Regions from separate parts of the Nonomuraea sp. CA-218870 genome, predicted to be linked through region 2. Evidence: riboswitches for the same ligand, from Rfam matches in the RefSeq annotation. Region 2 holds a riboswitch; each other region holds the start of a gene.

Region 1 (7,523 bases), on a different contig from region 2:
GGAGAAGCTGCTGCGCCACCACCTGGGCGACGCGCGGCTGCTCTACCGGGCGCTGCGCACCGCCTCACGCGGCTGACCTGGGCGGAGCCCGCCGCTTACGTGGAGTCGGTCGGGCGGGCCCGGCAGATCCGGCGCATCATCCAGTACGACCCGTCCCCGCCGATAAGAGGGTCGCTCCAGGCGGGGGCACGATCCGGGGCCGGGGCCACTTCAGGGCGGGCACGTCAGGGGACGCGGCCGACGACGCCGAGCACGCCGCCCCTGGCCAGGCCGGGCCACGGGTACGGGTCGTCGTCGTTGCGCCACTTCTGGGCCGGCACCACACCCGGCGGGAGGATCTCCAGGCCGTCGAAGAGGGACAGCAGCTCCTCCCGGCCGCGCCAGGCGATGCCGCCAGAGGTGCTGCGCCGGTAGACGCCGCGGACCTCGTCGACCTTGTCCTCCTCGCCCTCGCCCGGCTCGATGTAGCCGTGCGAGACGACGAGGTGGCTGCCGGACACCAGGGGCCGCCGGAGCGTCTCCATGATCTTGGCCACCTGGTCGTCGTCGTGGAAGAAGTGGAACACCGCCGCCATGACCACGGCCACCGGCTGGGTGAAGTCCAGGTGGTCGGCGGCGGCGGCGAGGATGGCGTCGGGCTCGGCCAGGTCGCCATGGACGATGATCGTCTCGTTGTTGTCGGCCAGCAGGGCGCGGGCGTGGGCCAGCACGATCGGGTCGTTGTCCACGTACACGATCTTGGATTCGAGCGCCACCCGCTGGGCGACCTGGTGGACGTTGTCCTGGGTGGGCAGACCGGTGCCGATGTCGAGGAACTGCCGGATGCCCGACTGGGCCAGATGGCGCACGCTGCGGATGAGGAAACCGCGGTTGGCCAGCGCGACTTCGCGGATGTCGGTGCCGGTCCGGCGGCCGAGCTCGATCACCTGCTCCGCGGCTTCCCGGTCGGCGGGGAAGTTGTCCTTGCCGCCCAGGTAGTAGTCGTACATGCGGGCCACACTGGGCACGTTAGGGTCGATCTGCCCCGGAAGCTGCGCCATGTCCTCGCCTTCGTCGTAGCCTCTGCCGCAAATCTAGTGCTTTTTCGTGACGAAGGGATCTATATCCACCGAAAGGGCGATTTAGTTGGGCGGTGTGGGCCAAGGGCTGATGCGGACCATACCTTGGTCGGATGCGGCGGGCCCGCCGGAGGTGCCAGCGTGGTTCCCATGGGGTTCATCGGCGTCATTCTCATGCTCCAGGGGTTCGGCGGGTTCGTGGCCCACCAGTTCTTCGACAGCGACTTCGGGCTGCTGCACTTCTGGCTCGACGGCACTGCGCTGACGGTGGTGAGCGTCGTGCTGGGCGTGCTCGGCCTGATGCTCGCCCTGGCAAGCCTTCGAGACGGGTCGTGACGGGAGCGGCCGAGGTGACCGGCTGGCTCGCGTCCAGAGCCGTCCCGCTCGACGGGCTCGACCCGCGCGCGCCGGTCACCGGCCTGGAGCCGCTGCGAGAGGTTCTCGACGGTGTCAGGGTGGCGGGGCTGGGGGAGGCGACCCACGGCACGCGGGAGTTCTTCCTGCTCAAGCACCGGCTGCTGCGGTTCCTCGTGGAGGAGCTGGGGTTCACCGTACTGGCGATGGAGGCCAGTGTGTCGGCGTCCGAGGCCCTGGACGCCTACGTCCTGGGCGGGGCGGGCGAGCCGGAGCGGCTGCTGGCCGACCTCGGGTTCTGGACGTGGCGGACGCGGGAGATGCTGGCCGTGGTGGAGTGGATGCGCGAGCACAACCGCACCGCCGAGCCGAAGGTGCGCTTCGCCGGGATCGACCCGCAGTTCCCCGGGGCGTCGCTGCGGTGGCTCCGCGATCACCTGGATGAGCGGGCCGGCGAGTCGCTCGGGCCGCTGGAGGTGCTGGGGGCGGCGCGCCTGGGGGTGGGGGAGCCGCTCGGCCCGGCGATCGAGGCGGCCGCCCGCAGGCTGGCCGACGAGGTGGGCGCCGGCGGGCCGGGGGAGGCGGCGGCGCATGCCAGGACCGTGCTGCAGTTCGCGACACTGATGACCCGGCCGATGCGCGACGCCGACGGGACGCGCACGGCCGGGGCGGCCCGCGACCTGTTCATGGCCGACAACGTCGACCGGCTGCTGGAGGACCCGGCGGCGAAGATCGCCGTCTGGGCGCACAACGCTCACGTGGCGGCCGGCCACTACGCGGGCTACGGCGCTCCGCTCATGGGAGGTCATCTGCGTCAGCGTCACGGCGCCGCTTACTACGCGCTCGGCCTGCTGTTCGGGCAGGGTGAGTTCCGGGCCAGGCGGCTCCGGTTCGGCAGGCCCGACGTGCGGAGGCCGCCGGTACGCCACCGGGTGCCCGCCGCCGGCCGGCCCGACGTGGCCGAATCCCTGCTGGCCGCCGCCTGCCCCCGCGATCACGTCGTCGACCTGCGCCTCGGGCCCAGGCCCGAGGCGGTGACCCGATGGCTGGGCGAGCAGCGGTACGTGCGCGGCTACGGCGCCGTGGCCGGGCGCTTCTCGTACAAGCTGTCCTTCACCCCGGCCGTGCTCGGCGCTGCCTTCGACGGGCTCGCCTACATAGCGCGGGGCACCTGTTCGACCCCGCTGTAGCCGGGCTGTCACAGCGGGGGCCGGGGGCCGATGGCGCCCAGGCGGTCGGCGTATCGGCCGAGGCCGAGCGCCATCGACTCGACGGGCCGGTCCGCGCGCCGGGCCGGCACGCCCATGGCCGCGCGCAGGCGCCTGGCGAGGCCGCGCAGCAGGGCGCCGCCGCCGGTCAGCACCACCCCGTGCATGGCCACGTCGCCGGCCAGCTCGGCGGGGCAGCGCTCCAGGGCCGAGGCCGCGGCGCGGGCGATGGCGTCCGCCGGCGCCCTGGTGACCTCGTACAGCTGCTGGACGGGCAGCCACGCGATCCGTTCGCGCCGGGACTCCGGGTCGAGGCCGCGGACGATCACGTGCCGGTCGATCGGCTTCCAGCGCGAACCGGCGCGGAGCTTGACCGCCTCCGCCTCCGCCTCGCCGACCAGCAGGCCGAGCTCGCAGGCGGCCAGCGCGGCGATCGCCCTGTTCACGGCGTCGCCGCCGGTGTGGACGGTCGTCGCGGCGACGACGGCGCCGCAGGCCAGGATCGCGATCCTGGTCAGCCGCGGGCCGATGTCGACGATCATCCGGCCCGCCGGCTCCCGTACCGGCAGTCCCGCGCCGAGCGCCACCGCGACGGCGTGCTCGACGAGGTAGACCCGCCGGGCGTCCGCCCGGTAGGCCAGGTCGCGCGCCGCGGCCCGCAGGAGCGGCGAGGAGGCGTCGGGCAGCGCCATCACCAGTCGTGGCCGGGCGAACGGGTGCCCGTGCACCTTCGTCAGGAAGTACTTGATCAGCCGCCCGGCGAGCTCGCCGCCCTCGCGCACCGGCCAGCGGGCGATCCCGCCGCCCGACTCGTACGCGGGAGCGCCGAAGAGGGTGCGGCCGGTGGCCGTCAGGGCGGCAGACGGCTCGTTGAGCACGATGCCCAGGCCTCGCGCGTAGATCTGGGTGGTGGCCGCGCCGAGATCGACGGCGAGGTCGCGGCCGAGGAAGCCGAGCGGGCTCACCGCCGCCGCTCCGGGGGGTCGGACTGCATGTCAGGGGTGTTTCCTGGATCGGGTCAAGCCAACACCAAGCCGCCGGAGCGGGTTTCGTGATGATCCCCGGTTTCGCGCGGTCAAGGTTCGCGTGGGAAGCTGGGACCGTACGCACACCAGGAGGTCCTCATGGCGGAAACACCGGAGCCGGAAGTCGACGAGACTCCCGAGGACGAGATGAAGCGCAAGTTCCGTGAGGCTCTGGAACGCAAGCGCGGCCAGCAGGCGGGCACCGGCGGGGGTGGTAGGGGAGCCGACCATTCCAAGGTCCACGGGACTCATGGTCCGGCTGCGGGCAAGCGGTCCTTCAGGCGCAAGAGCGGCGGCTGAAACCGGGTGTTCCGAGGGGGTACGGCATGCCGTACCCCCTTTTTATAGGTAGATCTTCGCCCGAATCATGGGCTTACCTTTGCATATGTCCGCTTTGCCCGCTAAATTGGTAAGCGTTACCAGGCGGTGACCATGACTCTTCACCAGGAAGAGGCCGCTGCCTGGCGCCGAATCCCGCGCCTCGCGGGAACCGGGGACCCATCTCCTTGGGGTGAATCCGGCCCTTGCGGCCGGTAGGGCAACATCTCCACGTCCGAACCCGTCAGCTAACCCGGTAGGCGAGATGGAGAGGACTTTTCTTCGTGATGTATCACCGCGCACGTCCCCCCTATCGCGGGATGTCACCGGCCGCCGGTTGAGCGGCACCATTTCCTGATCTTTCTCGTCGCGCCCCCGCGTAGCGTCCGCATGGCTTGACGCCCGGCTACGCCCTTCGTGCGCGCGTTTTGCTGTTGCCTCACAAAGGATTTGCGCTTTCATGCCCGCTCGTTTCAGCATGCGTTCCCTCGCCGTGCTCGTCGCCGCCGCCGGCACGCTGGCGTTCGGCTCCGGCGCCGCCCACGCCGACCTCGACATGAGCACCGAAAAGATCCTGCTCAAGGGTGATACCACCGCCTCCTACTTCTGGGACGACGGCTCCGGCCGCGCCGGTGACACCGGGCTGCCGGCCAGCGGCAAGCCCATGCAGAAGGGCATGGCCGCCAGCCCCAGCTGGCCCCTGCTGACCGAGGGCTACGTCCTCTACAACGGCAAGAAGGCGCCGTTCTTCGTCGGTGACCGCGGTCCGGGCACGCCCTCCAACAGGGGCATCATGCTCGACCTGGACGGGAAGACCTTCGCCGACCTGACCGGTGGGACGTTCAACCCGCGCACGCTGATGGTGGACGGCAACGGCGGCAAGGGCCACATCAAGGTCGAGTACGTCATCACCAAGTGGGGCGACGGCGTGGGCCTGAAGAACCACCCGGTGGCGTTCTCCACCGGCGCCTGGGGCCGCATGGACCGCAACCCTGCCAGCCCGCCGGTCCTGGCCGAGGACAAGTCCGAGGACAAGGCCGGGGAGAAGGCGGAGGACGGCAAGGCCCTGGCCGGCGCCAAGGCGGACGCCGAGCAGGACGCGCCGAACGCCCTCGCCGGAGCCCAGCCCGCGAAGAGCGAGCCCGCGAAGAGCGAGCCCGCCAAGACCGAGCCCGCCAAGACCGAGGCTCCGAAGGCGGTCGCCGTGGAGCCGATGGCGGACGGCAGGCCGACGGCAGGCGCCGCCGCCCAGGCCGCCGCGGCCACCGAGCGGAGCAACGTGACCGGCGCCGTCGTGGTCGGCGGCGCGGTGCTGCTCGGCGGTGGCCTGGTGCTGGGCCGCGAGCGGCTGCGCAAGCTCCTGCGCCGCTGAGCTTGGCTTGACCCACATCAGAATGTCATTCTAGGGCCGTGACCTCGATCGCATCGGCCCATGGCATCGACATCGCGTACGAGAGCTTCGGCTCTCCCGGCGGGCGCCCGCTCCTGTTGATCATGGGGCTGGGCGCCCAGCTCGTGCACTGGGACGACCCGCTCTGCGAGCTGCTCGCCGACCAGGGACACCACGTCGTCAGGTTCGACAACCGCGACGCCGGACTGTCCACCCACCTGCACGACGCGGGCGTGCCCGGCTCGGGCAGGCCCGTGCCCTACCTGCTGGACGACATGGCCGAGGACGCCGCCGGGCTGATGGACGCGCTGGGCTGGCCGGCCGCGCACGTGATGGGCGCCTCGATGGGCGGCATGATCGCCCAGTCGCTCGCCCTCCGGCACCCCGAGCGGGTCCTGACCCTCACCTCGATCATGTCCATGCCCGGCGGTTCGGTCGCCCCGCCGAGCGAGGAGGCCCGCGCGGTCCTGTTCACCAGGCCGGCGACCACCCGGGAGGGCGCCGTCGCGCAGGCGGTGGCCACGTCGTCGGTGATCGGCTCCCCGGGGTACGGACCCGACCGCGAGCGCGTCGAGCGGCTGGCCGGGCTGGCGTTCGACCGCTGCCACGACCCGGCCGGCGTGGCCAGGCAGTTCGCCGCGATCGTCTCCTCTCCCGACCGGACCGAGGCCCTGGCCCGGCTCGACGTCCCCACCCTGGTCATCCACGGCGCCGACGACCCGCTCATCCCGCTCGCGGGCGGTCAGGCCACCGCCGCGGCGATCCCCGGCGCGGAGCTCATGGTCTTCCCCGGCATGGGACACGACCTGCCGAGGGCCCTCTGGCCGGAGATCGTCGAGGCCGTCACCAAGCTGACCGCCCGCCGTCCCGGCCCGGCCGGGTGATCTCCTCACGCGACCCGGGGACAGGTGCCGTACCGGAGTGCCGTGGAAGGGGCGGCGGCCCGCGCTCGCCGCGCCCGGACGCGGACCGCCGGGTCCTCGGGGTGGAGGCGTGGCTTGAGGACCCCGACAGCTTAGAAGTGCCGGAAGGGACGGAAAGCCAACCGTGACAACGGCAGTCGTACCGAGATGAAGGTGTTTATAGCTGAGGCGAAGAAAAACCCTCCCCAAAGGGGGAGTTCAGCCATTCAGGAGATCTGACTCGCGTTCTCGTCGTCGGGAAGGAGCGCCTTCTCGTCGGGCTTGAAGACCAGCACCTTCCGCACGTACGACGTCACCGCGGTGGCCAGTCCCACGTCGGCCCCGGCCGCCTCCGACAGGTACCACCGGTGGTCGAGGATCTCGTGGAACAGCTGCGGCGCCTCCAGCTTCCCGCGCAGCTCCGCCGGGATCGCCGCGATCGTCGGCTGGAACACCTCGGCCAGCCAGCGGTGCGCCACGATCGCCTCGTCCTCGTGCCGCAGCCCCTTGGCCACCCGGAACCCGTCGAGATCGTTGAGCAGCCGGCGGGCCTGGTTCTCCTCGGCGTCCAGGCCGGTCAGGCGGAGCAGGCGGCGCTGGTGATGTCCGGAGTCCACCACCTTGGGCCGGACGATCAGCCGGCCGGTGCCGACCTTGCGCCGCACCATCATCTCGGCCACGTCGAACCCGAGCAGGTTCAGCCGCCGGATCCGCTGCTCCACCCGGTGCCAGTCGACCTCCTCGATGATCTCGTCCTGGGTCAGCTCGGCCCACAGCCGGTGGTAGCGGCTGACGATGTCCTCGGCGGTCTCCATGGGGTCGATCGACGGGTGCAGCAGGCCGCCGGCCTCCAGGTCGAGCATCTCCCCGAAGATGTTCAGGTGCGCGGCGTCGATGTCGCCGAGCCGCTGCCCCTCGCTGATCATCGGATGCATCTCGCCCGTCTCGGCGTCGACCAGATAGGCGGCGAAGGCCCCGGCGTCGCGCCGGAACAGGGTGTTCGACAGCGAGCAGTCGCCCCAGTAGAACCCGGTGAGGTGCAGCCGCACCAGCAGCACGACCAGCGCGTCCATCAGGCGGGTGAGGGTGTCGGGCCGCAGCGTCCCGGACATCACGGCCCGGTACGGGAGCGAGAACTGCAGGTGGCGGGTGATCAGCGCCGCGTCCAGCCCTTCCTCGCGGCCGGTGACGTAGGCGACGGGCTCCACGGCGGGCGCGTCCAGCCGGGCCAGGTCCCACAGGAGCTGGTACTCCCGCTTGGCGTACCT
Region 2 (7,523 bases):
GACCTGTCGGCGGCGGGCGACGTCACCAGCATCGCCACGATCCCGGCCGGTCAGCACTCGTCCGGCGACCTGGTGGCCCGCGCCGACGGCGTGGTGGCCGGCCTCGCCCTCGCCGAGGCGGTGTTCCTGCGGCTGGGCGCGACCCGTACCGAGAGGAAGGCCAAGGACGGCGAGCGGGTCCGCAGGGGCGAGGTGCTGATGACGGTGCAGGGCCCGACGCGCGCCCTGCTGACGGCCGAGCGCACGGCGCTCAACCTGGTCACGCACCTGTCCGGGATCGCCACGCTGACCGGCCGGTGGGTGGAGGCGATCGGCGGCACCCGCGCGCGGGTGCGCGACAGCCGCAAGACGCTGCCGGGGCTGCGCGCGCTGGAGAAGTACGCGGTGCGCTGCGGCGGCGGCGTCAACCACCGGATGTCGCTGTCGGACGCGGCCCTGATCAAGGACAATCACGTGGTGGCGGCCGGAGGGGTGGCGCAGGCGTTCCGCGCGGTGCGCGAGCGGTACCCGGACCTGCCGATCCAGGTGGAGGTCGACAGCCTCGCGGAGCTGGAGGAGGCGCTGGCCGAGGGGGCGGAGGTGATCTTGCTGGACAACTTCACCGTGGAGCAAACGGTCCAAGCCGTCCAAATCACGAAAAATCGCGCCAATACGGCGGTTGCGCTCGAAGCCAGCGGGGGATTGACCTTGGAATCGGCCCGCGATGTGGCGGAGACTGGCGTGGACTACCTTGCGGTAGGCGCTCTGACCCATTCGGCGCCGGCCCTGGACGTCGCACTGGATCTACGGGGGTAACACATGCTGCTCACGATCGACGTCGGCAACACGCACACGGTGCTCGGGCTCTTCGAAGGCGAGGACGTCATCGAGCACTGGCGGCTGGCCACCGACGCCCGCCGCACCGCCGACGAGATCGCGGTCGTCCTCCAGGGCCTGCTCGCCCAGTCGCCCCTGCTCAAGGGCACCGACATCGGCGGCATCGCGATCTGCTCGACCGTGCCCAGCGTGCTCAACGAGATGCGCGAGATGTGCCGCCGCTACTACGGCGACGTCACCGCCGTCGTGGTGGAGCCCGGCGTCCGCACCGGCGTGCCGGTCCGGATGGACAACCCCAAGGAGGTCGGCAGCGACCGCATCGTGAACGCCCTGGCCGCCATCGACCAGTACGGCGGCCCGTGCATCATCGTCGACTTCGGCACCGCCACCTCCTTCGACGCGGTGTCGGCCAAGGGCGAGTACATCGGCGCGGTCACCGCCCCCGGCATCGAGATCTCCGTCGACGCCCTGGCCGCCGCCGGAGCCCAGCTGCACAAGGTGGAGCTGATCAGGCCCCGCTCGGTCATCGCCAAGAACACCGTCGAAGCGCTTCAGGCGGGCATCATCTACGGCTTCGCCGGCCAGGTCGACGGCATCGTCGAGCGGATGGCCGCCGAGCTGGCCGACGACCCCGACGACGTGACGGTGGTCGCCACCGGCAGCCACGCCGGCCTGGTCGTCGGCGAGTCACGCTCCATCGACGTGCAGGAGCCGTGGCTCACGCTCATCGGGCTGCGGCTGGTCTACCAGCGCAACACCGCGTGAAAGGGCGCAGGCGGCCCCCCGCTCGGGTAGGGGACCGCCTGCGGCTCGTGTGAAGCCCTACTCGGACTCGGCGGCGTACAGGTACTCCCAGTGACCGCACTTGGTCACCCAGTGCCGGTTCGGGGGGATCTGGCAGACCTTCACCCGTACGGCGGACACGTCGTCGACCTCGAACGCGAACTTCTTGGCGCCCGGGTAGCCGCAGAACTTCCTGGCGTAGACCTCGTCCCAGTCGTGGTGGAAGTCGGCGGCCTGGACCTTCACGTAGGCGCACTTGCCGCCCTGTCCGTAGGTGCGCCGGTCGAGGTCGTAGAGCCGGCCGCGGACGTGGGCCGTGTTGGACTCCTGGTGCTCGTCCCACTCCACGCCGATCCAGCCGGTGGCCTTGGCCAGGTGGTGCTTGGCGTAGACCGGGCCCCAGGAGTCCGAGTAGTCGAACCCGCCGGTGGTGGTGGCGGCGCTCGCGGCGGCGGGCGCCGCGAGGGCGAGGGCGCCGGTGGCGGCGACGGCGAGCAGGCCAGTGGCGATCTTCTTGAACATGATCTCTCCCAGAGCCCCTTCCCCAGTCCCCGGCCCGCTGCCGGATCCTCCTTCGAGCTCGTGACTCATGAGTAAGCGAGCCTGGTTGCAGGCCCCCTGCAGGGGACCGACCAGACCTTGCAGGCGGCCGTATCCCCTACCCTTTGATGGTGTGAGCGACGAACTTCCCGAGCAGATGCGCATCCGGAGGGAGAAGCTCGACCGCCTTCGCGCCGAAGGCGTCGACCCTTACCCGGTGACGTTCCCCCGCACGACCACCAACGCCGAGCTCAGGGAGAAATACCAGGGGCTGGAGCCCGACACCGCCACCGGCGACCGGGTCGGCGTGGCCGGGCGCGTCATGCTCAACCGCGTGGGCGGCAAGCTCTGCTTCGCGACCCTGCGCGACGGCAGCGCCGACCTGCAGGTCATGATCTCGCTCGACAAGGTGGGCGAGGAGTCGCTCGCGTCCTGGAAGCACGACGTCGACCTGGGCGACCACGTCGGCGTCGAGGGCGAGGTGATCACCTCCAGGCGCGGCGAGCTGTCCATCCTCGCCGACCGCTGGCAGATCACCTCCAAGTGCCTGCGCCCGCTGCCGGAGAAGCACCTCGGCCTGACCGACCCGGAGGCGCGGGTCCGCCAGCGCTACGTCGACCTCATCGTCAACGACGAGGCCCGCAAGATGGCCCGCGTCCGCAGCGCCACCGTGCGCGCGGTGCGCGACTTCTGGCACGAGGAGGGCTACCTCGAGGTCGAGACGCCGATGCTGCAGCCCATCCACGGCGGCGCGGCGGCCCGGCCCTTCGCCACCCACATCAACGCCTACGACATGGAGCTCTACCTCCGCATCGCGATCGAGCTCTACCTCAAGCGGCTCGTGGTCGGCGGCATCGAGAAGGTCTTCGAGGTCAACCGCAACTTCCGCAACGAAGGCGCCGACTCCACCCACAACCCCGAGTTCACCATGGTCGAGGCCTACGGCACCTACCTCGACTACCACGACATGGCCGACCTCACCCAGCGGATGTACCAGAAGGCCGTGGTGGCCGCGCTCGACACCACCGTGGTCGTCCACGACGGCGTCGAGGTCGACCTCGGGCTGCCCGAGTGGCCCAGGGCCAGGCTGTACGACCTGGTGTCCGGCGCGGTGGGCGAGGAGGTCACCACCGAGACCCCGCTGGAGCGCGTGCGGGCCCTGGCCGACAAGCACGACGTGAAGTGGGACCCGAAGTGGGGCCAGGGCAAGCTCGTCCAGGAGCTGTTCGAGGAGCTGATCGAGCACACCCTGGTCCAGCCGACGTTCGTCATGGACTACCCGCTGGAGACCTCCCCGCTGGCCCGCGTCCACCGCGACAACCCGCTCCTGACCGAGAAGTGGGACCTCATCGGCTTCGGCACCGAGCTCGGCACCGCCTACTCCGAGCTGAACGACCCGATCGACCAGCGCCGTCGGCTGGAGGAGCAGTCCCTTCTCGCCGCGGGCGGCGACCTCGAGGCCATGCAGCTCGACGAGGACTTCCTCCAGGCCCTGGAGTACGGCATGCCTCCCACGGGCGGCATGGGCGCCGGCATCGACCGGATGATCATGGCTTTCACCGGCCGCAACATCCGCGAGACCATCCTGTTCCCGCTGGTCAAACCGACCCGCTGACCGCGCCGGGGGCGGGCGCCGCGCCGCCCCGGCCGCGGTTGAGCCGGACGGGCAGCCGGGCGAGGCCGCGCAGCACGAGGTTCCCCTTGTACGGCGGGTCCGGATCGGCCAGTTCCAGCCCCGGCGCCGCCCGGGCCAGCGCGGCCAGCGCCACCTCGCCTTCCAGCCGGGCCAGGGGCGCGCCCAGGCAGAAGTGGACGCCCAGGCCGAACGCCAGATGCCGGCCCGGCGCCCGCCCCACGTCGAACACGTCCGGGTCGGGGAAGACACCGGGGTCGCGGTTGGCCGCGCCGACCAGCGCCATCGTCATCGTGCCCGCCGGCACGGCGACCCCGTCCAGCTCGGCGTCCCGCAGCGCGGTGCGCGCCGTGAGCTGGACCGGCGGATCGTACCTGAGCACCTCCTCGACGACCTCCCTGGGCCGGTGCGCGGCCTCGCTCAGCACGCCGTGCCTGACCAGGGCGAGCACGCCGTTGGCGATGAGGTTGACGGTCGTCTCGTGCCCGGCCACGAGCAGCAGCACGCACGTGGCCAGCAGCTCGCGCTCGGTCAGCTCCTCGACCTGGACGAGCGCGCTGAGCAGGTCGTCGGCGGGCGCCCGCCGGCGCAGCGCGATGAGGTCCCTGAAGTAGGCGTGGAACTCTCGACGGTCCCGCTGGTTGCGCTCGGCCAGCTCGTCGGTGACGATCGGGTCGAGGCTGCGCGCCACGGTCTCGCTCCAGCCGCGGAACCGCTCGTGGTCCTCGGGCGGCACCCCCAGCATCTCGCTGATCACCATGACGGGCAGCGGGTAGGCGAAGTCGCGGACGAGGTCGGCCTCGTCCGGCAGCGCGGCGACCAGCTCCGCGGTGATCGTCTCGATGCGCGGGCGCAACCGCCGCACCATGCCGGGCGTGAAGGCCCTGCTGACGAGCCCGCGCATCCGCGTGTGGTCCGGCGGGTCCATCATGAGGAACGAGCGGACCGGCTCGTCGGGGCCGGACGGCGGGGTGGGGCCGTGGCCGAAGCGGGGATCGCGCAGGATGGCCGAGCAGAGCTCGTGGGAGGTGGCGACGACCAGCCCGCCGCGGGTCCGGTGGAACGGCCGGCGCAGCTTCCGGTAGCTGGAATAGGGGTCGCGCAGAAATGCGTCGTCGTACGGATCGAAACCCAGCAGATCGCTGGGAGTCAGCGCGGGCGGCGACGCGCTGTCAGAGGCGTTGTGATCGATCATCGCGCTGGTGGAGGTGCCGGCATATGGCGAGTACTTCATCTTGGCCGGATCATGTCAATGGCCAGGGTCAGATGAAGCGGATCTCGCGCTTGACGGTCTTTCACGGATGCGTTTACGTAGTCCGGGACGAGCAGCCCATTGCTCGGGCCAGGAGGTCTCCGAGTAGTGCTGTTGGGGGGAGGGCTCCCGATGGATGTGCTCAGTGAAAACGTCGAACTGAGCCATGCAGACCTGGCGTTGCTGGCAGAGCTTGCCAGAGGCGTCACCGTGGATCGCGTGGGGCGCCGCCTCGACTGCAGCGGCCGCACGGTGCGCCGAAGATTGAGGGGCATCTGCGACCGGATCGGGGTGGCCACGGCGATCGAGGCCGTGGCCTGGGCGGCGCGCCGCCAGTTGATCTAGCGCGCCGCCTTTCCAGCGCCGGTCGATCGAGCGCGCCGGCTGATCCCGATGATCAGTCGGCGATGCGCACCGCGCCGGCGTAGGGGCGCCGCGCTATGGAGGCGATGCGGACGACGTCACCGGTCCGCGGGGCGTGCACCATCATGCCGCCGCCGAGGTAGATGCCCACGTGGTGCAGGTCGCTGTAGAAGAAGACCAGGTCGCCGGGGCGCAGCTCCTCCCGCGAGATGTGCCTGCCCGCGGTCCACTGCTCGCCGGTGTAGTGCGGCAGCGAGATCCCGACGCGCTGGTAGGCGGCCATGACCAGGCCGGAGCAGTCGTAGCCGTTGGGGCCTTCTGCGCCCCAGACGTACGGCTTGAGCTGCTGGGTGAGGGCCCAGCGGGCGGCCTGGGCGGCCTTGCCGTCGCCGGGGATGGGCAGGTTCACCCTGACGGCCCGGGTCCCGGGGCGGCCGGCCTCGCCGAGCGCGCGCTGGAAGAGTCGGCTCTCGACCCTGGTGACGAGGGCGGAGATGCGGTCGCGCTTGGCGCCGAGGTCCTCGACGATCTGGTCGACCTCGTCGATGCGCTTCCTGGCGCCTGCCCTGGCGCGTTCTGCGGCGTCCATCGCCTTGGTGAGCTTCAGCACCTCCTCGCTCTGCTGCCGGCGCAGCGCGTAGGTGGTGGCCGCGCGGTCGAGGTAGGTGTCGGGGTCGCCGCCGCCGGCGAAGGCGAGCGTCCGGTTGAGGCCGCCCGACATGTACTCGGCCTCGACCAGCAGCGTCATCTTCGTCCTCTTGGCGGCCAGCTCGGCCTCGCTGGTGGCGAGCCTCTTCTCGGCGTTCTCGACGGCCTTCCTGGCGGTCTTGAGCTTCTCGCGCTGCCCGTTGTACTGCTCGGTGAGCGTCTCGATCTCCAGGTGCATCTTCTCGACCTGCTCGGAGAGCTCCTTGAGCGAGGGCTTGGGGTCGGCTGTGGCGGGACCGGCTGGGACGGCGAGCATCAGGGCGGCGAGGACGGCGGCCGCGACGATCAGCCTCAGGCCGTTGCCGGTCCGTTCCGGGGGGCGGGCGGGCCCGCCCTCGGCGCTCCCCCTGCGGTCGCGCGTGCGCTTCACCGATCAAAGCTCCTTCCGTGGGCGCCGACCGGGTTAGCTGACGGGTTCGGGCCGGAGCAGCCCTACCGAGCGAGGTGCCCGGATTCACCCCTGGCGGCGCTGCCTGATCGCCGCCGGCGGATCCCCGGTTCCCCTTGCGGGGATTGGGCGCGTCTCCGCGCCGCGTGCGCGGGGACATCGACGCTGGACACTAATGCACCCCGGGTTCCTGCTCAACCGGAACTGCCGACTCTGTAGAGGTTTCACAACTGACGGGTCACAGGGTGATCTCGGAAACCCCGTGACGGCAAAGACTTTCTGTCCTCTTTGTGGTTACTTGGCGCAGGGGTGAACCTGCGGCGGCCAGGAGCGCTTCGTTCAGCCACGCGACCTCACAAGTGGGGCGGAAGTCCCGGGTTTGGGGTGAGCCGTAATCGCAATCGGTACTCTGGAGAGCCATGGAGCAGCTCGCCGAACGTCCCCTTCCCGAGACGGAGGTCCTCGTCCGGCGTGCCAGGACGCCCGACGTCAGAGCCATCAAACTCCTGGTGGACACCTACGCGGGAGCCGGTCCCCGGCTGCTGGAGAAGGCCGCCGTCACCCTGTACGAGGACGTGCAGGAGTTCTGGGTGGCCGAGCGCGACGGCAGGGTCGTGGGCTGCGGGGCGCTGCACGTGCTCTGGGAGGACCTCGCGGAGATCCGCACCGTGGCGGTGCACCCGGAGGCGCGCGGGCTGGCGATCGGGCACAGGATCGTCGCGGCCCTCATCGACACGGCCAAAGAACTCGGGTTGCGCCGCGTATTCTGCCTCACATTCGAGGTCGACTTCTTCGCGAGACACGGATTTCGTGAGATCCAGGGCACCCCCGTCTCGCCCGAGGTCTACGCGGAACTCCTGGCCTCGTACGACGAGGGCGTGGCCGAGTTCCTGGACCTGGAACACGTCAAGCCGAACACCCTGGGCAACACCAGGATGTTGCTTCACCTGACCTCGGGTGATGCGGATCTTGACTGACAGAAAAGGTGATTGTTGATAGCCATGTCGATACGTTGTCCAGGACAGGCATGTGCCCTGACA
Region 3 (7,523 bases), on a different contig from region 2:
CCCGACGTGGCGAGCCTGCCGATGCGCCGGCCGGCGGTGCTCGCCAAGGCGGCGGCCAGCCTCGACCTGCTCAGCGGCGGCCGGGTGGAGCTGGGGCTGGGCGCCGGGACGTTCTGGGACGCGATCGAGGCGTACGGGGAGACGCGGCGCACGCCGGGGCAGGCGATCGGCGCGCTGGAGGAGGCCGTCTCGGTCGTCAGGGAGATCTGGAGCGGCGAGCGCAACCGGCGCTTCGACGGCGAGCACTACCGGCTGGCGGGCGCGCAGGCCGGGCCCAGGCCGGCGCACCCGATGGAGATCTGGCTCGGCGTCGGCGGGCCGCGGGCGCTGGCGCTCACCGGCAGGGTGGCCGACGGCTGGCTGCCGTCCTCGTCGTGGGCACCGCCAGAGCGGCTGCCGGAGCTGCAGGCGCGGGTCGACGAGGGCGCGGAGAAGGCCGGGCGGCGGCCGCGGGACGTGCGCAGGCTCTACAACGTCAACGGCACCATCACCGACGGCCCGAGCGAGGGCTTCCTCAAGGGGCCGGCCGGGCAGTGGGTGGACGAGCTGACGGACCTGGCGGTGGGGTACGGGATGGACACGTTCATCCTGTGGCCTGAGGGCGATCAGCGGGAGCAGCTGGCCAGGTTCGCCGAGGAGATCGTGCCGGAGGTGCGCCGCCAGGTGGCGGCCGAGCGCGGCGCCTGACGGTGCTGGATTCCTGACCGGCGGCGGGAGCAGACTGGAGCAATGATCCCGAGCAACTGGTACAACATCGTTCCCGATCTGCCCGTCCCGCCGCCTCCGCCGCTGCACCCGGCGACGAGGGAGCCGATCGGTCCCGATGACCTGGCGCCGCTGTTCCCGATGGAGCTCATCCGTCAGGAGGTCAGCCAGGAGCGGTTCGTCCCCATCCCGCAGGAGGTGCTGGACGTCTACCGGCTGTGGCGTCCGACCCCGCTGATGCGCGCCCGCAACCTGGAGAGGTCGCTGGGCACCCCGGCGCGCATCTACTACAAGTACGAGGGCGTCTCCCCGGCCGGCTCCCACAAGCCGAACACCGCCGTCCCGCAGGCGTACTACAACGCCCGGGAGGGCGTGCGCAGGCTCACCACCGAGACGGGCGCCGGGCAGTGGGGCAGCTCGCTGGCCTTCGCCTGCGCCCAGTTCGGCCTGGAGTGCGAGATCTGGATGGTCCGCGCCTCCTACGACCAGAAGCCGTACCGTTCGGCGCTGATGCGCGTCTACGGGGCGAGCGTGCACGCGAGCCCGTCCACCGTTACGCAGTCGGGCAGCAAGGTGCTGGCCGAGCACCCCGACTCCCCCGGCAGCCTGGGCATCGCGATCAGCGAGGCGGTGGAGGCCGCCGCGTCGGCAGGCGACACCCGGTACGCGCTCGGGTCCGTGCTCAACCACGTGCTCATGCACCAGACGGTGATCGGCGAGGAGGCGCTGGCGCAGCTGGAGGAGATGCCGGACGTCATCGTCGGCTGCACCGGCGGCGGCTCGAACTTCGCGGGCCTGGTCTTCCCGTTCCTGCGCCTGAAGCTGGCCGGGGAGATCGACCCGGTCATCAGGGCCGTCGAGCCGGCCGCGTGCCCGTCCTTCACCCGGGGCCGCTACGCCTACGACTTCGGCGACACGGCGGGCCTGACGCCGCTGATGAAGATGCACACCCTGGGCCACGACTTCGTGCCGGACCCGATCCACGCGGGCGGGCTGCGCTATCACGGCATGTCGCCGCTGCTGTCGCACATGTACGAGCTGGGCATGTTCGAGGCGGTCACCCGCTCGCAGACGGAGTGCTTCGAGGCGGGGGTGCGTTTCGCCAGGACCGAGGGCATTCTGCCCGCCCCCGAGCCGACGCACGCGCTGGCCGAGACGATCGCGGAGGCGCTGCGCTGCAAGGAGAGCGGGGAGGAGAAGGTGATCCTGACCGCGCTGTGCGGGCACGGCCACTTCGACCTGGCGGCCTACGAGCGCTACCTGTCGGGTGAGATGGAGGACTTCACGCTGCCGCAGGAGCGCATCGACGAGGCGCTGAGCGGCCTGCCGGCGTGACGGGTGGCCCGCCGCGGCGGGTCGTCAGCGTGCGGCGGGTCATCCACCAATCTCACAATCCCCAACATATTCGTGTCATAATTTGGTGGAATCTGTTGGAAGGAGCGGGGGCGTGCTCGCACAGCAGCGCCAGCAGGCGATCCTCGAACGCGTGCGCAGCAAGGGCGGGGTCCGGGTGGCCGACCTCGTGCGCGAGCTCGGCGTCTCCGACATGACCATCCGCCGGGACCTGGAGGTGCTCGCCGAGCGCGGGCTGCTGGAGAAGGTCCACGGCGGCGCGACCGCCATCGGCCCCGGTTCCACCGAGGAGCCGGGCTTCACCGCCAAGTCGGCCCGCCAGCAGCAGGAGAAGGAGGCCATCGCGCGCCGCGCCGCCCGGCTCGTGCGCCCCGGCACCGCGGTGGCCCTGTCCGCCGGCACCACCACGTGGGCGCTGGCCCATCATCTCATCGGCGTGCCCGAGCTGACCGTGATCACCAATTCGGTCCCCGTCGCCGACGTCTTCCACCGCAACGCCCGCGCCGACCGCACGGTCGTGCTCACCGGCGGCGTGCGGACCCCCTCCGACGCGCTCGTCGGCCCCGTCGCGGTGGCGGCGATCCGGCACCTGCACGTCGACACGCTCTTCCTGGGCGTGCACGGCATGAGCGTGCGCGCCGGGTTCACCACGCCCAACCTGCTGGAGTCCGAGACGGACCGCGAGCTCATCGGCGCCGCGCACCGGCTCGTGGTGCCGGCCGACCACACCAAGTGGAACACCGTCGGCATCAGCACCATCGCCGAGCTGTCGGAGGCCGACGTGGTCATCAGCGACGCGGGGCTGCCGGAGGAGGCGCGCAGGGAACTGGCCGACAGGGCCGGGGAGTTGATCATCGCGGAGGGGGCGGCGTGAAGCGCACCATCACCCATCTGGCCGACGGCCGGGAGCTCATCTACTTCGACCGGGGCGACGGGGCCGACCGCGGCGCCGTCGACCGGCGGCCGCTCGACCCGCGGCCGGTGGCGTCGGAGCTGCGCTACGACCCGCTGACCGAGGAGTGGATCGCGATGGCGGGCCACCGGCAGACCCGGACGTTCCTGCCGCCTGCCCACGAGTGCCCGCTCTGCCCGTCGTCCGAGACGCGGGCGTCGGAGATCCCGGCGTACGACTACGACGTGGTCGTGTTCGAGAACCGCTTCCCCTCCTTCTCCGGAAATTTTGGGACATATCAGGATGCCGGAGGGCTGAGCGAGGTCCGGCCCGGCGTGGGGCGGTGCGAGGTGATGTGTTTCACCTCCCAGCACGACTCCTCGTTCTCCCAGCTCTCCGACGACCGGGTGGAGCTGGTGATGGAGGCCTGGGCCGACCGTACGGCCGAGCTGTCCGCCCTGGAGGGCGTGGAGCAGGTCTTCTGCTTCGAGAACCGGGGCGAGGAGATCGGCATCACGCTGTTCCACCCCCATGGGCAGATCTACGCGTACCCGTACGTGACGCCCCGCACCAGGCTGCAGCTCGGCGCGGCCCGGCGCTACGCGGAGCGGCGGCCCGGACGCAACCTCTTCGCCGACGTGCTGGCGGCCGAGCGGGAGGCCGGGGTCCGGGTGGTCGCGGCCAACGAGCTGTGGACGGCGTTCGTGCCGGCGGCCGCGCGCTGGCCCTTCGAGGTGCACCTCTACCCGCACCGGCAGGCGGCCGACCTGGCCGCGCTCACCGGGGACGAGCGGGCGGCCTTCGCGCCGCTCTACACCTCGGTGCTGCGGGCCCTGGACGGGCTGTTCGGGGTGCCGATGCCGTACATCTCGGCCTGGCACCAGGCGCCGGTCCGGCAGGACCGCGAGCTGGCCTACCTGCATCTGGAGCTGTTCAGCATCCGGCGGGCGCCCGGGAAGCTGAAGTATCTGGCGGGGTCGGAGTCCGCCATGGGCGCGTTCGTCAACGACGTGCTCCCCGAGGAGGCGGCACTCATGCTTCGATCACAAGTAGATCACTAAGAGATTTCCGTTTGGCTCGCATTACTCGTGATCTACCATTAATATGCCTTCGAGCACGGCCGTAACGCCGTGTGAACGCCTAATCCCGGGCGAGCGCCCGGGAGCCGGGGACCCAACGCACCTGGGGTGAATCCACTTCGGTGGTAGGGCAACGCTCCCGTGCCCGAACCCGTCAGCTAACCCGGTAGGCAAGAGGGAGAGGACCCAGTACGTGGCGGCAGCGTCCCCCGCGCACCAAGCCATCGGTTTCGTCACCGCCGCGGCGGTGGCCTTCGCTCCTGTCCTGACCACGGTGACGCTGGCCTCGCTCACGGCCGCGCCCGCGGCGGCGGACCCCAAGCCGACGGAGCAGGAGCTGCGCAAGGAGTTGAAGCAGCTCAACGCGAAGGTCGACGGCCTGATCGAGCGCTACAACCTCAAGCGCGTCGAGCTGGCCGACGCCCGCAAGGCGGCCAAGGCCGCCGAGAAGCGGCTGGCCACGGCCGAGGCGGAGCTGTCGGAGGCCGAGCAGCGGGTCGCCGAGCTGGCTCTGCTGCAGTACCAGAATGGCGGCATGCAGCTGCCCACCCTGCTGACGCTGCCCGACGGCCGCGGCGCGGCCCTGCTGGAGCAGCTCACGGCCGAGCAGCAGGCGCTGGTCGACAAGGTGGCCGGAGCCCGCGACGAGAAGAAGAAGGCGGTCGACGACGCCGCCAAGCTGGCCGCGAAGATCGAGGCCGACGCCGCCGACGTGGTGGACCAGCGCGAGGAGGCCGAGGGCGTCATCGAGGACATCCAGAAGAGACTGGAAGATCTGGTGCCGTTCGCCACCGGCCGCCGTTCCGACGGCAGCTGGGCGCCGCAGCTCCCGTCGGGCTCCGACAACATCACGCCGCGCACCCGCCTGATGAAGACGGAGATCGCGAAGAACTTCGCGCTGCCGTTCAGCGTGGGCTGCTTCCGCGCCGGATCGAGCGGCGAGCATCCGCTGGGGCGGGCCTGCGACTTCATGATGAGCACGGGCGGCTCGATGCCGACGGCCACCCATGCGACGCTGGGCGACCGCATCGCCGAGTGGGCCATCACCAACCGGGCCAAGCTGGGCGTGAAGTACGTCATCTGGAAACAGCGCATCAACCACGGCTCGGGCTGGAGCGGCATGTCCAACCGCGGCAGCATCACCGAGAACCACTTCGACCACGTCCACATCTCGATGCACTGATAGGGGGACGAATAGCATCTGATGAGCTATTCGCCCCCTTGAAGAAGGCGTTTGAGCTGGTCGTCGCCCTGTGAAGGTGGCGTCCGTCGAGGTCGTCCTGTGTTTTGGTGCGTGGCCACCTGCCTGCCACTTTCTCGGTTCGCCGGACGGGATCTCGCATCAGATGCGAGCATGTCGCATCTGATGTATCAGGCACCCGGGGTGTCCTGCGCGATCTGTGGTCGGCGCGACCGTGGTCGGCACACCGGCATCGGTGATGCTCCGGCGTGCTTCGGTTGCATGCTCGCCGATCACGTGGACGCCCTGCTCACGGGGCCTGACGGGAGCATCGCAGGGACACTGATGCCGCTGCGAGAGGCCATTCTCGCGACGAACAACGCCCAGGCTGCCCTCTCCAACTTAGGCCGCAGCCGAGCCCATGACGTCCTAGCGGAGATCGCCGCCGGACGCGCCTCGCTCACCCATGCCACCCTGGACCAGCACGGCTCCAGCCGATCGATCGATCACCTGCGCGCGCTGCTCGTCGCCGCCCATGCCCTCCCCGCCCGCGACGAGCACCTAGTCCGGCTGGAAGCCTTCGCCCGCACTATTGCGGCCTCTGCTCACCCTGACGACAGGACGATCGTTGCTCTGTTCGCGCGCACCCATCTGCTGCGACGCCTCCGCAGACACCTCAGCGGCTCCGCACTCCAGCCTGGAGCGGCCTACCGGGCACGCGCCGAACTCGCCGCCAGCAGTCGCCTCCTCGCCCACTTGCGCCGCCGAGGCCGCACCCTGGCCACCTGTCGACAGATCGACCTGGACGCCTGGCTTGCCAGTCCTCGGCTCGCGAACAGCACTCGCAGTTTCTGGTCTTGGGCCATCAAGACCAGAAACCTGCCGCCCCTGGACATCCCCATCAGGATCAACACCGAGCCGTCCCAGTTCACCCCGGACGACCACCGATGGGCGCAAGCACGACGCCTGCTGACCGAAGACACTCTCCCGACCGCCGACCGGGTCGCCGGCCTCTGGTCCTGCTGCTCGCTCAGCAGGTTAGCCGGATCGCCCGACTCACCCGCAGCCATATCCACCATCGCGACGACGGACGGACCGAGCTCAGCCTCGGTGCCACGAACGTCGTTCTTCCCGGTCCGCTCGCCGACCTGATCAACCAACTTCCCACACCGCGCAGCGATGGCACCGCTCGCCACCTCCACGACGGAACCTGGCTATTCCCCGGCCGTCGCCCCGGCCAGCCCCTCCACCCCACCAACTTGTCCCGCCGCCTAACCCAGCTCGGCCGGCTCCTGTCGTGAACAGCCAGGCCGTCGAGAGCCCAGGATCTGAATTACCCCAGCTCGTGGACATGGGTGCCTTGACTCCTGCAGGATTCAAACCCGATCACTCGAGGAGGTAACCCTCATGCGTGAAGAGATCATCAAGACAGGCGACCTCGATGGCGCCCTGTCGATGCTGGCTGACGAAGCTCCTCACGCCGAGTTCTTGGAGGCGATGACGCAGGTCCTAGGCGATGACTATGAGGTTCAGCTGGATGAGAAGGCCGCCTTGGCCTATATCGCAGGCCCTGCCTGGTGGGAGTCCTACACCCAGCCAGATGAGGGAGAGTGTGACACCTACACAGTCGAGCGCATGCTTCCCAAGCGATCTGCTGGCCACAAAACTCATCGCCGACGCGATCAGTCACGCGTCCATGCGGCTTGATCTGCACGGCGCTCTGCTTCAAGAGGTAGCCCGAGTCCAGACGGCCGCCGCACGAGAAGGGTCATAGGGCCATCATCAGTTGAGGCGTGCCGGCTGCGGCATATGGGCTGATCAGGACTGAGTAGGGGTGGATGACGTGGCCGAAGTGCCTGAGATGCTGCTGTCTGTCTTTGAAAGCCAGTTACGAGGCCTAGTTCCGCAGGACGTGCCATGGGGAGCCGTCGTCGAGCGGGACGGGTCGCTGGTTCGCACTCACTATGGCACCCACGGAACCGTCGACCACACCGATCCGGCCGGCGACGACCTGGCGGAGGTGATCCGTCGGCAGCAGGACCTCTTCGCGGCGCGCCACGAGCCGATCGAGTGGAAGGTTTACGCTCACGATTCCCCGCTGCTCGGCGAGTCGCTGCGGGCCGCGGGTTTCATCCCGGGGCCGGAGCGCTCCCTTCTCGTGGCTGACATCGCGGACGTCCCGTCGCCCGAAGTCCTCCGGCCGGGCATGCGGGTACGGCACCGTCTCTCCGGAGAACGTGAGCGACTGCTCAGTAGGGCCGCGGACGCACCTGAACAACGACGGCCGCTCTCCGAGATGGAGGCCGACGGAATG
Region 4 (7,523 bases), 3.3 Mb from region 2:
CCGGGCGGAAGGAGACGTGAACAATCAGAGGCATGAACTCGCTACGGCTTTATCGAGACGGCGTCGAGATCCCGCAGCTCGGCCTGGGCGTCTGGCAGGTGCCGGACGACCAGGCGGAACGGGTCGTGCTGACCGCGATCGAGGCCGGCTACCGCCACATCGACACGGCCACGCTCTACCGCAACGAGGAGGGCGTCGGCCGGGCCGTGCGCGCCTCCGGCGTCCCCCGGGAGAGGCTCTTCGTCGCCACCAAGCTGATGGGCGGCGACCACGACCGGGTGGAGCAGGCCTTCGACGAGAGCCTGGCCAGGCTGGGCCTCGATTACGTGGACCTCTACCTGATCCACTGGCCCGCGCCGGGTCACGACCGGTCCGTCCTGGCCTGGCGCGGCCTGGAGAAGCTCTACCGGGACGGCCGGGCCAGGTCCATCGGCGTGTCCAACTTCACGGCCGGCCTGCTCACCCGGCTCATGGACGACACCGACATCGTGCCCTGCGTCAACCAGATCGAGCTGCACCCGTACCTCCAGCAGCGGGAGATGCGCGAGTTCCACGACCGGAACGGCATCATCACCGAGGCGTGGAGCCCGCTCGGCGCCGGCCGGGGGCTGCTGGACGAGCCGGCGCTGGCGGTGCTGGCGGACAAGCACGCCCGCACGCCCGCGCAGATCGTGCTGCGCTGGCACGTCCAGCTCGGCAACGTGGTGATCCCGAAGTCGGCGACCCCGTCGCGGATCAGGGAGAACATCGACGTGTTCGACTTCATCCTGGACCAGGAGGACATGGCCGCGATCGGGGCGATGAACGCCCACCGCCGCCTCGGCTGGGATCCCGCCACGATGGACTGATCCGCACACATATCGCTTCCTGGGATGAATCTGTACGATCTTCCGGGTGCGTGACTTAGCGTGGGGAATCGCCGCCACCGGCGGCATCGCCAGGACCGTGGGCGCCGTCATCGCCGCGGAGCCGGGGATGCGCGTGGCCGCGGTCGGCTCCCGCGACCTCGGCAGGGCCGAGGCGCTGGCGGCCAAGCTGGGCGCCGAGACGGCCCACGGCTCCTACGCCGAGCTGTGCGCCGATCCGGCCGTGGACGCCGTCTACGTCGCCACCCCGCACGCCCGCCACCTGGAGGTGGCCGAGGCCGCCATCGCGGCGGGCAAGGCCGTGCTGTGCGAGAAGCCGCTCGCCGCCACCGTGGCCGACGCCGAGCGGATGGTCCGGCTGGCCCGCGAGGCCGGGGTCTTCCTGATGGAAGCCATGTGGATGCGGTTCAACCCGTTGATCCGGATGCTCGCCCGCGACGAGCGCTTCGGCGAGATCCGCTCGGTGCGGGCCTCGTTCGGCTTCGCGCTCCCGTACGATCCCGCGCACCGGCTGTGGGCGCCGGAGCTGGGCGGCGGCGCCCTGCTCGACCTGGGCATCTACCCGATGGGGCTGGCCCAGCTGTTCCTCGGGCAGCCCGAGAGCACGCACATCACCGGCTCGCCGGCGGCCGGCGGCGTCGACGCCGAGGCGGGCGGGCTGATGCGCTATCCGGGCGGCAGGCGGGCCCTGGTGGAGTGCTCGCTGGTCGCCGCCTACGCCAACGACGCCTCCGTCGTCGGCACCGGGATGCGGGCCGACCTCGACGCCCCCTTCTGGGCTCCGCGCCGGGTCGTGCTCAGCGGGCCAGGGATGGAGCCGGAGGAGCACGTGCTCGACGATCCGGCGGACAACGGGTACGCGGGCGAGCTGCGCGAGGTGCGGGACTGCCTGGCCCAGGGCCGTACCGAGAGCGCGATCATGCCCCTGGACGACAGCCTCGCCATGATGCGGATGCTGGCCGACGCGCGGAGCCAGATTCCCTGACTTGGGCTTTGCACCCTTGTCAATCTCTTGCCGGATGTATTACCTTGTTGCCCCGTTCAAGGTATACGTCCTGTTTGTCCGATTCATTGCCTTGAACGCCCTCGTATCGCAGGACAGCCCTGCGACCGCTGAATCCGCCCTGCGCGGAACCGGGGACCCACGTCCCTCGGGGTGAATCGGCGCCTCCCGCGCCGTAGGGCAGCTTCCACGCCCGAACCCGTCAGCTAACCCGGTAAGCGGCATGGAAGCAAGGAGTTGCATCTCTTCGATGGTCAGACATCGTCTCCCCCGTGTCCCCAAGTCGAAGCACATCCTCACCGTCGCGGCGACCGCCCTGGTCGCCTGCGCCGTCGGCTCCCCCCTCCCCGCCCACGCCGACCCGGGATCCGACCAGAACGTCCGGCTCACGGCTCAGACCAGCACCGTGCCGACCAGTGCCGGACAGACCAGTGCCGGACAGGCCGCCTCTTCTCAGGCGAGGCCCGCGAAGACCGACCAGATCAACGTCACCGCCGCGCAGGTGCTCGCCCTGGCCAGGTCGCAGATCGGGGTCCGGGAGAACTCCCGGGGCGGCGGCACCAAGTTCCAGGAGTGGTACGCCGGTTCGCAGCGCGCCCTGGAGACCATCGCCCGCGACGGCGGCCACCCCGCCGGCTACCTGAACGCCCCCTGGTGCGCCATGTTCGTCTCCTGGGTCGGCGAGCAGATCGGCGCCCGTCCCCAGATCGGCTGGGACGCCTACACGGTGACCCACGCGAAGTGGTTCGCGGCCAACGACCGCTGGGGCACCGAGGCCAGGCCGGGCGCCGTGGTCTTCTTCGCCTGGAACGGCAGCAAGAGCATCGGGTCCATCCAGCACGTCGGCTTCGTGGTGAAGGACAACGGCAACGGGACGATCTCCACGATCGAGGGCAACACCGGCAACGGGGTGGTCGAGGAGCGGGTCCGGCCCAAGTCCCAGGTGGTCGGCTACGGTTACCCCGAGTACGCCACCTGAGTTCTCCGGAAGAATCCCCTGGGGTTGTCGAGGCGGGCGCCGCTCGTCCGACGCGTTGACGAGACCCGGGACACTGAAGGAGCACACGTCATGAAATTCATGATCATCGGTAAGGGCAGCGCCGAGACCGAGGCGGGTGCCCTGCCGAGCCGGCAGCTCGTCGACGACATGACGGCCTACAACGAGTCGCTGGTCAGGGCCGGTGTCCTGCTGGCCGCCGAAGGGCTGCACCCCAGCTCCCGCGCGGCCCGCATCGTCTACGGCCCCGGCAAGCCCAAGGTCGTCGACGGACCCTTCGCCGAGACCAAGGAGATCATCGCGGGCTTCTGGCTGATCCAGGTCAAGTCCCGCGAGGAGGCCGTGGAGTGGGCCCTGCGCGTCCCCGTCCCCGAGGGCGGGGAGGGCGTGGGCCTGGAGCTCTGGGAGGTCTTCGACATAGCCGACATGCCGGAGACCTCCCTCAGCCCGGAGACCGCCCGGCGCGAGTCGGCGGTGCGCGAGTCCCTGGAGAACCCGGGCCAGGACGCCTGACCGCCCCGCAAGCCCCCCGGCGCGGCTCGGCGCCCGAGTTGCGGCCTTCCGGGGGGACTGTTTGCATGGGCCCGTGACCGCTGCGGAGACGAACCGGGCCGTCGAGGCCGTCTGGCGCATCGAGGCGGCACGGCTGATCGCCGGGCTGGCCGGGCTGGTGCGCGACCTCGGCCTGGCGGAGGAGCTGGCGCAGGACGCCCTGGTCGCGGCGCTCGAGCAGTGGCCGCGCGAGGGCGTGCCGCGCAACCCGGGCGCCTGGCTGATGACCGTGGCCAAGCGCCGGGCCGTCGACCTGATCCGCCGCCAGGAGCGCTACGCGCGCAAGCTCGCCGAGATCGGCCGGAGCCTGGAGGACGAGGAGGATCCGCCCGGCGTCGAGGAGATCGAGGACGACCTGCTGCGGCTGGTGTTCACCGCCTGCCATCCGGTGCTGTCCACCGAGGCGCGGGTCGCGCTGACCCTGCGGGTGCTGGGCGGGCTGTCCACCGACGAGATCGCGCGGGCGTTCCTGGCGCCCGAGCCGACGGTGGCGCAGCGGATCGTCCGCGCCAAGCGGACCCTGGCCGCGCGGCGGGTGCCGTTCGAGGTCCCCGCCGGCGACGAGCTGGCCGAACGGCTCCCGCCCGTGCTGGAGGTCATCTATCTGATCTTCAACGAGGGCTACTCGGCCACCGCCGGCGACGACTGGATGCGCCCGGCGCTCTGCGAGGACGCGCTGCGTCTGGGGCGGGTGCTGGCCGGGCTGATGCCGAAGGAGCCCGAGGTGTCCGGCCTGGTGGCGCTCATGGAGATCCAGGCGTCCCGCGCCGCGGCCCGGGTGGACCCGTCCGGGGAGCCGATCCTGCTGCTGGAGCAGAACCGCGCCCGGTGGGACCGGCTGCTCATCCACCGCGGCCTGGCCGCGCTGGAGCGGGCCGAGGAGCTGGGTGACGGCTCGGGCCCGTACACGCTGCAGGCCGCGATCGCGGCCTGCCACGCCCGCGCGCTCACCGCGGAGGAGACCGACTGGGTGCGCATCGCCGGCCTGTACGCGCGGCTCGCGGCCCTGTCGGGCTCGCCGGTGGTCGAGCTCAACCGCGCGGTGGCCCTGTCCATGGCGTACGGCCCGGAGGTCGGCCTGGAGCTGGTCGACCAGATCGCCGGCGAGCCGGCCCTGCGGGGCTATCACCTGCTGCCGGGCGTCCGCGGCGACCTGCTGTTCAAGCTGGGCCGGCGCGGCGAGGCCCGCGCCGAGTTCGAGCGCGCGGCCGCGATGACCCGCAACGGCCGCGAACGCGCCGTCATGGAGCGGCGCGCGGCCTCCTGCGGATGAGCCGGGACCAGCCGGTTTCCCTGCCTGGCTGAGCGCGTTTGTGCCGGTGTGCGGGAGAATCGGTGCACGTGAGATGGGAGCGCTCCCAAGTGGTTCTTTGGGCGATACATCCTCTTACAGACACTTCAACGGTCACGAAATGCCCCAGAGGTAACGGTTGAGTTTCAGGACGTTGACGCCTGGACGCACTCCGGGCACTCTTTGTGGGAGCGCTCCCAAGGACTTCCTATCGCGGGATTGTCGCGATGCACCTCCCAAGATCCACACCCAAGAGGGGTACGGTATGACGAACCACAAGCGCTTTGCAGTAACCGGTGTCCTGGTCACCGCGCTCGCCGCGGTGACCGCCGCCTGTGGTGGCGGAGAGACGTCGGCCCCCTCGGCCGGTGCGAGCGCGCCGGCCGAGCCCGTCACCATCAACGTGCACACCTTCGGCGGCGGCGAGAACTTCGGCTACGACGAAGCCGTGAAGAAGTGGAACGCCGAGAACCCGAACATCCAGGTCAAGTACTCGAACCTGACTGACCGGTTCGAAGACGTCTATCTGCCGCAGCTGCTCCAGCGCCTCCAGGCCGGCAGCGGCGCGGGCGACATCGTCGGCATCGACGAGGGCGCGATGGGCCTGATGGCCGCCCGCCCGCAGTTCTTCACCGACCTCGGCGAGCACGGCCTGCAGGACCGCAAGGCCGACTTCCCCGCGGCGAAGTGGGAGACCGGCATCAACGCCGACGGCAAGCTGTTCGCCCTGGGCACCGACATCGGCGGCATGACCATGTGCTACCGCAAGGACCTGTTCGAGAAGGCGGGCCTGCCCACCGACCGCGAGGAGGTCGGCAAGCTCTGGCCGACCTGGGACGCCTACCTTGAGGCGGGCAAGAAGTTCACCGCCGCCGACACCGGCGCGAAGTGGATGGACGGCCCGAACACCATCTACAACGTGATCCTGTCGCAGGAGGCGCCGAAGAACGGCAACATCTCCTACTTCGACAAGAACAACACGCTCGTGGTCGAGTCGAACCCGGCCGTCAAGACCGCCTTCGACTGGGTGCAGAAGTTCAGCCAGCAGGGCCTGACGGCCAAGCTGCAGGCGTTCACCCCGCCGTGGAACAAGGCCATCAAGGGCGGCGACTTCGCCACCATGGGCTGCCCGTCGTGGATGCTCGGCGTGATCTCCGGCGCGGCAGGCGAGGGGAACAAGGGCAACTGGGACGTAGCGGCGGTGCCGGGCGGCACGGGCAACTGGGGCGGCTCCTGGCTGGCCATCCCCAAGCAGACCAAGCACCCGAAGGAAGCCGCCCAGGTGCTCAACTACCTGACGGGCAAGGAGGGCCACATCGCGGCCTTCAAGGAGGCCGGCGCCTTCCCGAGCTCCCTCTCCGCCCAGCAGGACCCTGAGGTCGCCGGGCTCAAGAACGAGTACTTCAACGACGTGCCGACGGGCGAGATCTTCTCGGCCTCGGTCAAGGACCTGCAGCCGGTCTTCCTGGGTGAGAAGCACGCCCAGGTGAAGACCTCGGTCGAGAAGGTGCTGGAGGGCATGGACCAGGGCGCGGTGGGCTACGACGAGGCCTGGACGAAGTTCGTCGAGGCGGGCGTCAAGGCAGCGGGCTGACGCTCCCACTGGACCGGGTGGCGCCCGCTCCGGGCGGGCGCCACTCCCGATCTGGCTCGAAAGGCTTCCATGACACTCCAACTCGCGCCGCCGCCCCGGCACGCGTCGCCCCGGCGGGCCAGGCCGAGCAGGCGGATCGGGCGTTTCGACCTCAAGGGGATGCCCTATCTCCTGGTCTCGCCCTACTTCCTGCTCTTCGCCGTCTTCGGCGTCTTCCCTCTGCTCTACACCTTCTGGCTCTCGCTGCACGACGCGGAGCTGGCCGGCGAACGGGAGTTCGCGGGCCTGGCGAACTACGCCGAGCTGATCGCCGACGCCGAGTTCTGGAACGCGGTCTTCAACACGGTCGGCATGTTCGTGCTGGCCACCGTGCCGCAGCTGATCCTGGCGCTGCTGCTCGCCAACGCGCTCAACAAGCGCCTGCGCGGCCGGCTGCTGCTGCGCCTGGGCGTGCTGCTGCCGATGATCACCTCGGTGGTCGCGGTGGCGGTCGTCTTCAGCCAGCTCTACAGCCGCGACTACGGCCTGTTCAACTGGATACTCGGACTCGCCGGGATCGAGCCGATCGCCTGGCAGAACGAGAAGTGGTCCGCCTGGATCGCCATCGCCACGATGGTCGACTGGCGCTGGACCGGCTACAACGCGATCATCCTGCTGGCCGCCATGCAGACGATCCCCAAGGACCTGTACGAGGCAGCGGCCATCGACGGCGCCTCCGCGCGCCGGCAGTTCTGGCAGATCACGCTGCCGATGCTCCGGCCGACCATCGTCTTCGTCGTCTTCATCTCCACCATCGGCGGCCTGACGCTGTTCACCGAGCCGGTGATGTTCGAGGGCGAGCAGATGATGACCGGCGGCACCACCGGCCAGTATCAGACGGTGGCCATGTTCATCGTCGAGCAGGCCTTCCGCGGCGGCTTCGAGATCGGCTACGCCTCGGCCGCGGCCTGGCTGCTGTTCGTGCTGATCCTCGTCGGCACCATGATCAACTATTGGTTCACGCGCCGCATCGGGGGTGCACGATGACCAGGCAATCGGTCAACCGGCTGTGGGACGCGGGGCCTCTCACCAAGGTCGTGCTCGCCCTCGCGCTGCTGCTGTCGGCCTATCCCATCTACTACATGTTCATCATGGCGACGCGGACGAACGACGACGCGCTCGACAACCCGCCGCCCTTCCTGCCGGGCGGCCACCTGGGCGAGAACGTCGAGCGGCTGCTG

What was found. A riboswitch is a leader RNA that binds a small molecule or an ion and turns the genes downstream of it on or off. The one in region 2 is predicted to bind cyclic di-AMP.
Region 1: it holds a riboswitch for cyclic di-AMP, as region 2 does, so the genes downstream of both, ACQEUU_RS33080 (hypothetical protein) here and ACQEUU_RS01825 (NlpC/P60 family protein) in region 2, are expected to answer to the same signal.
Region 3: it holds a riboswitch for cyclic di-AMP, as region 2 does, so the genes downstream of both, ACQEUU_RS35095 (coiled-coil domain-containing protein) here and ACQEUU_RS01825 (NlpC/P60 family protein) in region 2, are expected to answer to the same signal.
Region 4: it holds a riboswitch for cyclic di-AMP, as region 2 does, so the genes downstream of both, ACQEUU_RS18075 (CHAP domain-containing protein) here and ACQEUU_RS01825 (NlpC/P60 family protein) in region 2, are expected to answer to the same signal.

The regions. Positions count from the first base shown of each region.
Region 1 covers NZ_JBNJMN010000002.1:940,263-947,785, forward strand. The annotation lists gene ACQEUU_RS33050 (hypothetical protein) at 1-76, shown strand, start outside; gene ACQEUU_RS33055 (SAM-dependent methyltransferase) at 225-1,040, opposite strand; gene ACQEUU_RS33060 (hypothetical protein) at 1,209-1,394, shown strand; gene ACQEUU_RS33065 (erythromycin esterase family protein) at 1,409-2,602, shown strand; gene ACQEUU_RS33070 (rod shape-determining protein) at 2,611-3,585, opposite strand; gene ACQEUU_RS33075 (DUF5302 domain-containing protein) at 3,745-3,945, shown strand; cyclic di-AMP (ydaO/yuaA leader) riboswitch at 4,101-4,241, shown strand; gene ACQEUU_RS33080 (hypothetical protein) at 4,424-5,335, shown strand; gene ACQEUU_RS33085 (alpha/beta fold hydrolase) at 5,374-6,237, shown strand; gene ACQEUU_RS33090 (DUF4032 domain-containing protein) at 6,483-7,523, opposite strand, start outside.
Region 2 covers NZ_JBNJMN010000001.1:382,948-390,470, reverse strand. The annotation lists gene ACQEUU_RS01855 (L-aspartate oxidase) at 1-795, shown strand, start outside; gene ACQEUU_RS01850 (type III pantothenate kinase) at 799-1,581, shown strand; gene ACQEUU_RS01845 (hypothetical protein) at 1,639-2,121, opposite strand; gene lysX (bifunctional lysylphosphatidylglycerol synthetase/lysine--tRNA ligase LysX) at 2,297-3,754, shown strand; gene ACQEUU_RS01835 (cytochrome P450) at 3,738-5,006, opposite strand; gene ACQEUU_RS01830 (LuxR family transcriptional regulator) at 5,157-5,369, shown strand; gene ACQEUU_RS01825 (NlpC/P60 family protein) at 5,422-6,465, opposite strand; cyclic di-AMP (ydaO/yuaA leader) riboswitch at 6,473-6,625, opposite strand; gene ACQEUU_RS01820 (amino-acid N-acetyltransferase) at 6,903-7,460, shown strand.
Region 3 covers NZ_JBNJMN010000002.1:1,382,835-1,390,357, reverse strand. The annotation lists gene ACQEUU_RS35115 (LLM class flavin-dependent oxidoreductase) at 1-687, shown strand, start outside; gene ACQEUU_RS35110 (TrpB-like pyridoxal phosphate-dependent enzyme) at 730-2,040, shown strand; gene ACQEUU_RS35105 (DeoR/GlpR family DNA-binding transcription regulator) at 2,153-2,932, shown strand; gene galT (galactose-1-phosphate uridylyltransferase) at 2,929-4,011, shown strand; cyclic di-AMP (ydaO/yuaA leader) riboswitch at 4,078-4,217, shown strand; gene ACQEUU_RS35095 (coiled-coil domain-containing protein) at 4,223-5,212, shown strand; gene ACQEUU_RS35090 (hypothetical protein) at 5,384-6,361, shown strand; gene ACQEUU_RS35085 (hypothetical protein) at 6,617-6,916, shown strand; gene ACQEUU_RS35080 (DUF2716 domain-containing protein) at 7,044-7,523, shown strand, end outside.
Region 4 covers NZ_JBNJMN010000001.1:3,732,894-3,740,416, reverse strand. The annotation lists gene ACQEUU_RS18085 (aldo/keto reductase) at 33-848, shown strand; gene ACQEUU_RS18080 (Gfo/Idh/MocA family protein) at 895-1,851, shown strand; cyclic di-AMP (ydaO/yuaA leader) riboswitch at 1,968-2,105, shown strand; gene ACQEUU_RS18075 (CHAP domain-containing protein) at 2,120-2,848, shown strand; gene ACQEUU_RS18070 (YciI family protein) at 2,939-3,379, shown strand; gene ACQEUU_RS18065 (RNA polymerase sigma factor) at 3,453-4,691, shown strand; gene ACQEUU_RS18060 (ABC transporter substrate-binding protein) at 4,975-6,303, shown strand; gene ACQEUU_RS18055 (carbohydrate ABC transporter permease) at 6,373-7,329, shown strand; gene ACQEUU_RS18050 (carbohydrate ABC transporter permease) at 7,326-7,523, shown strand, end outside.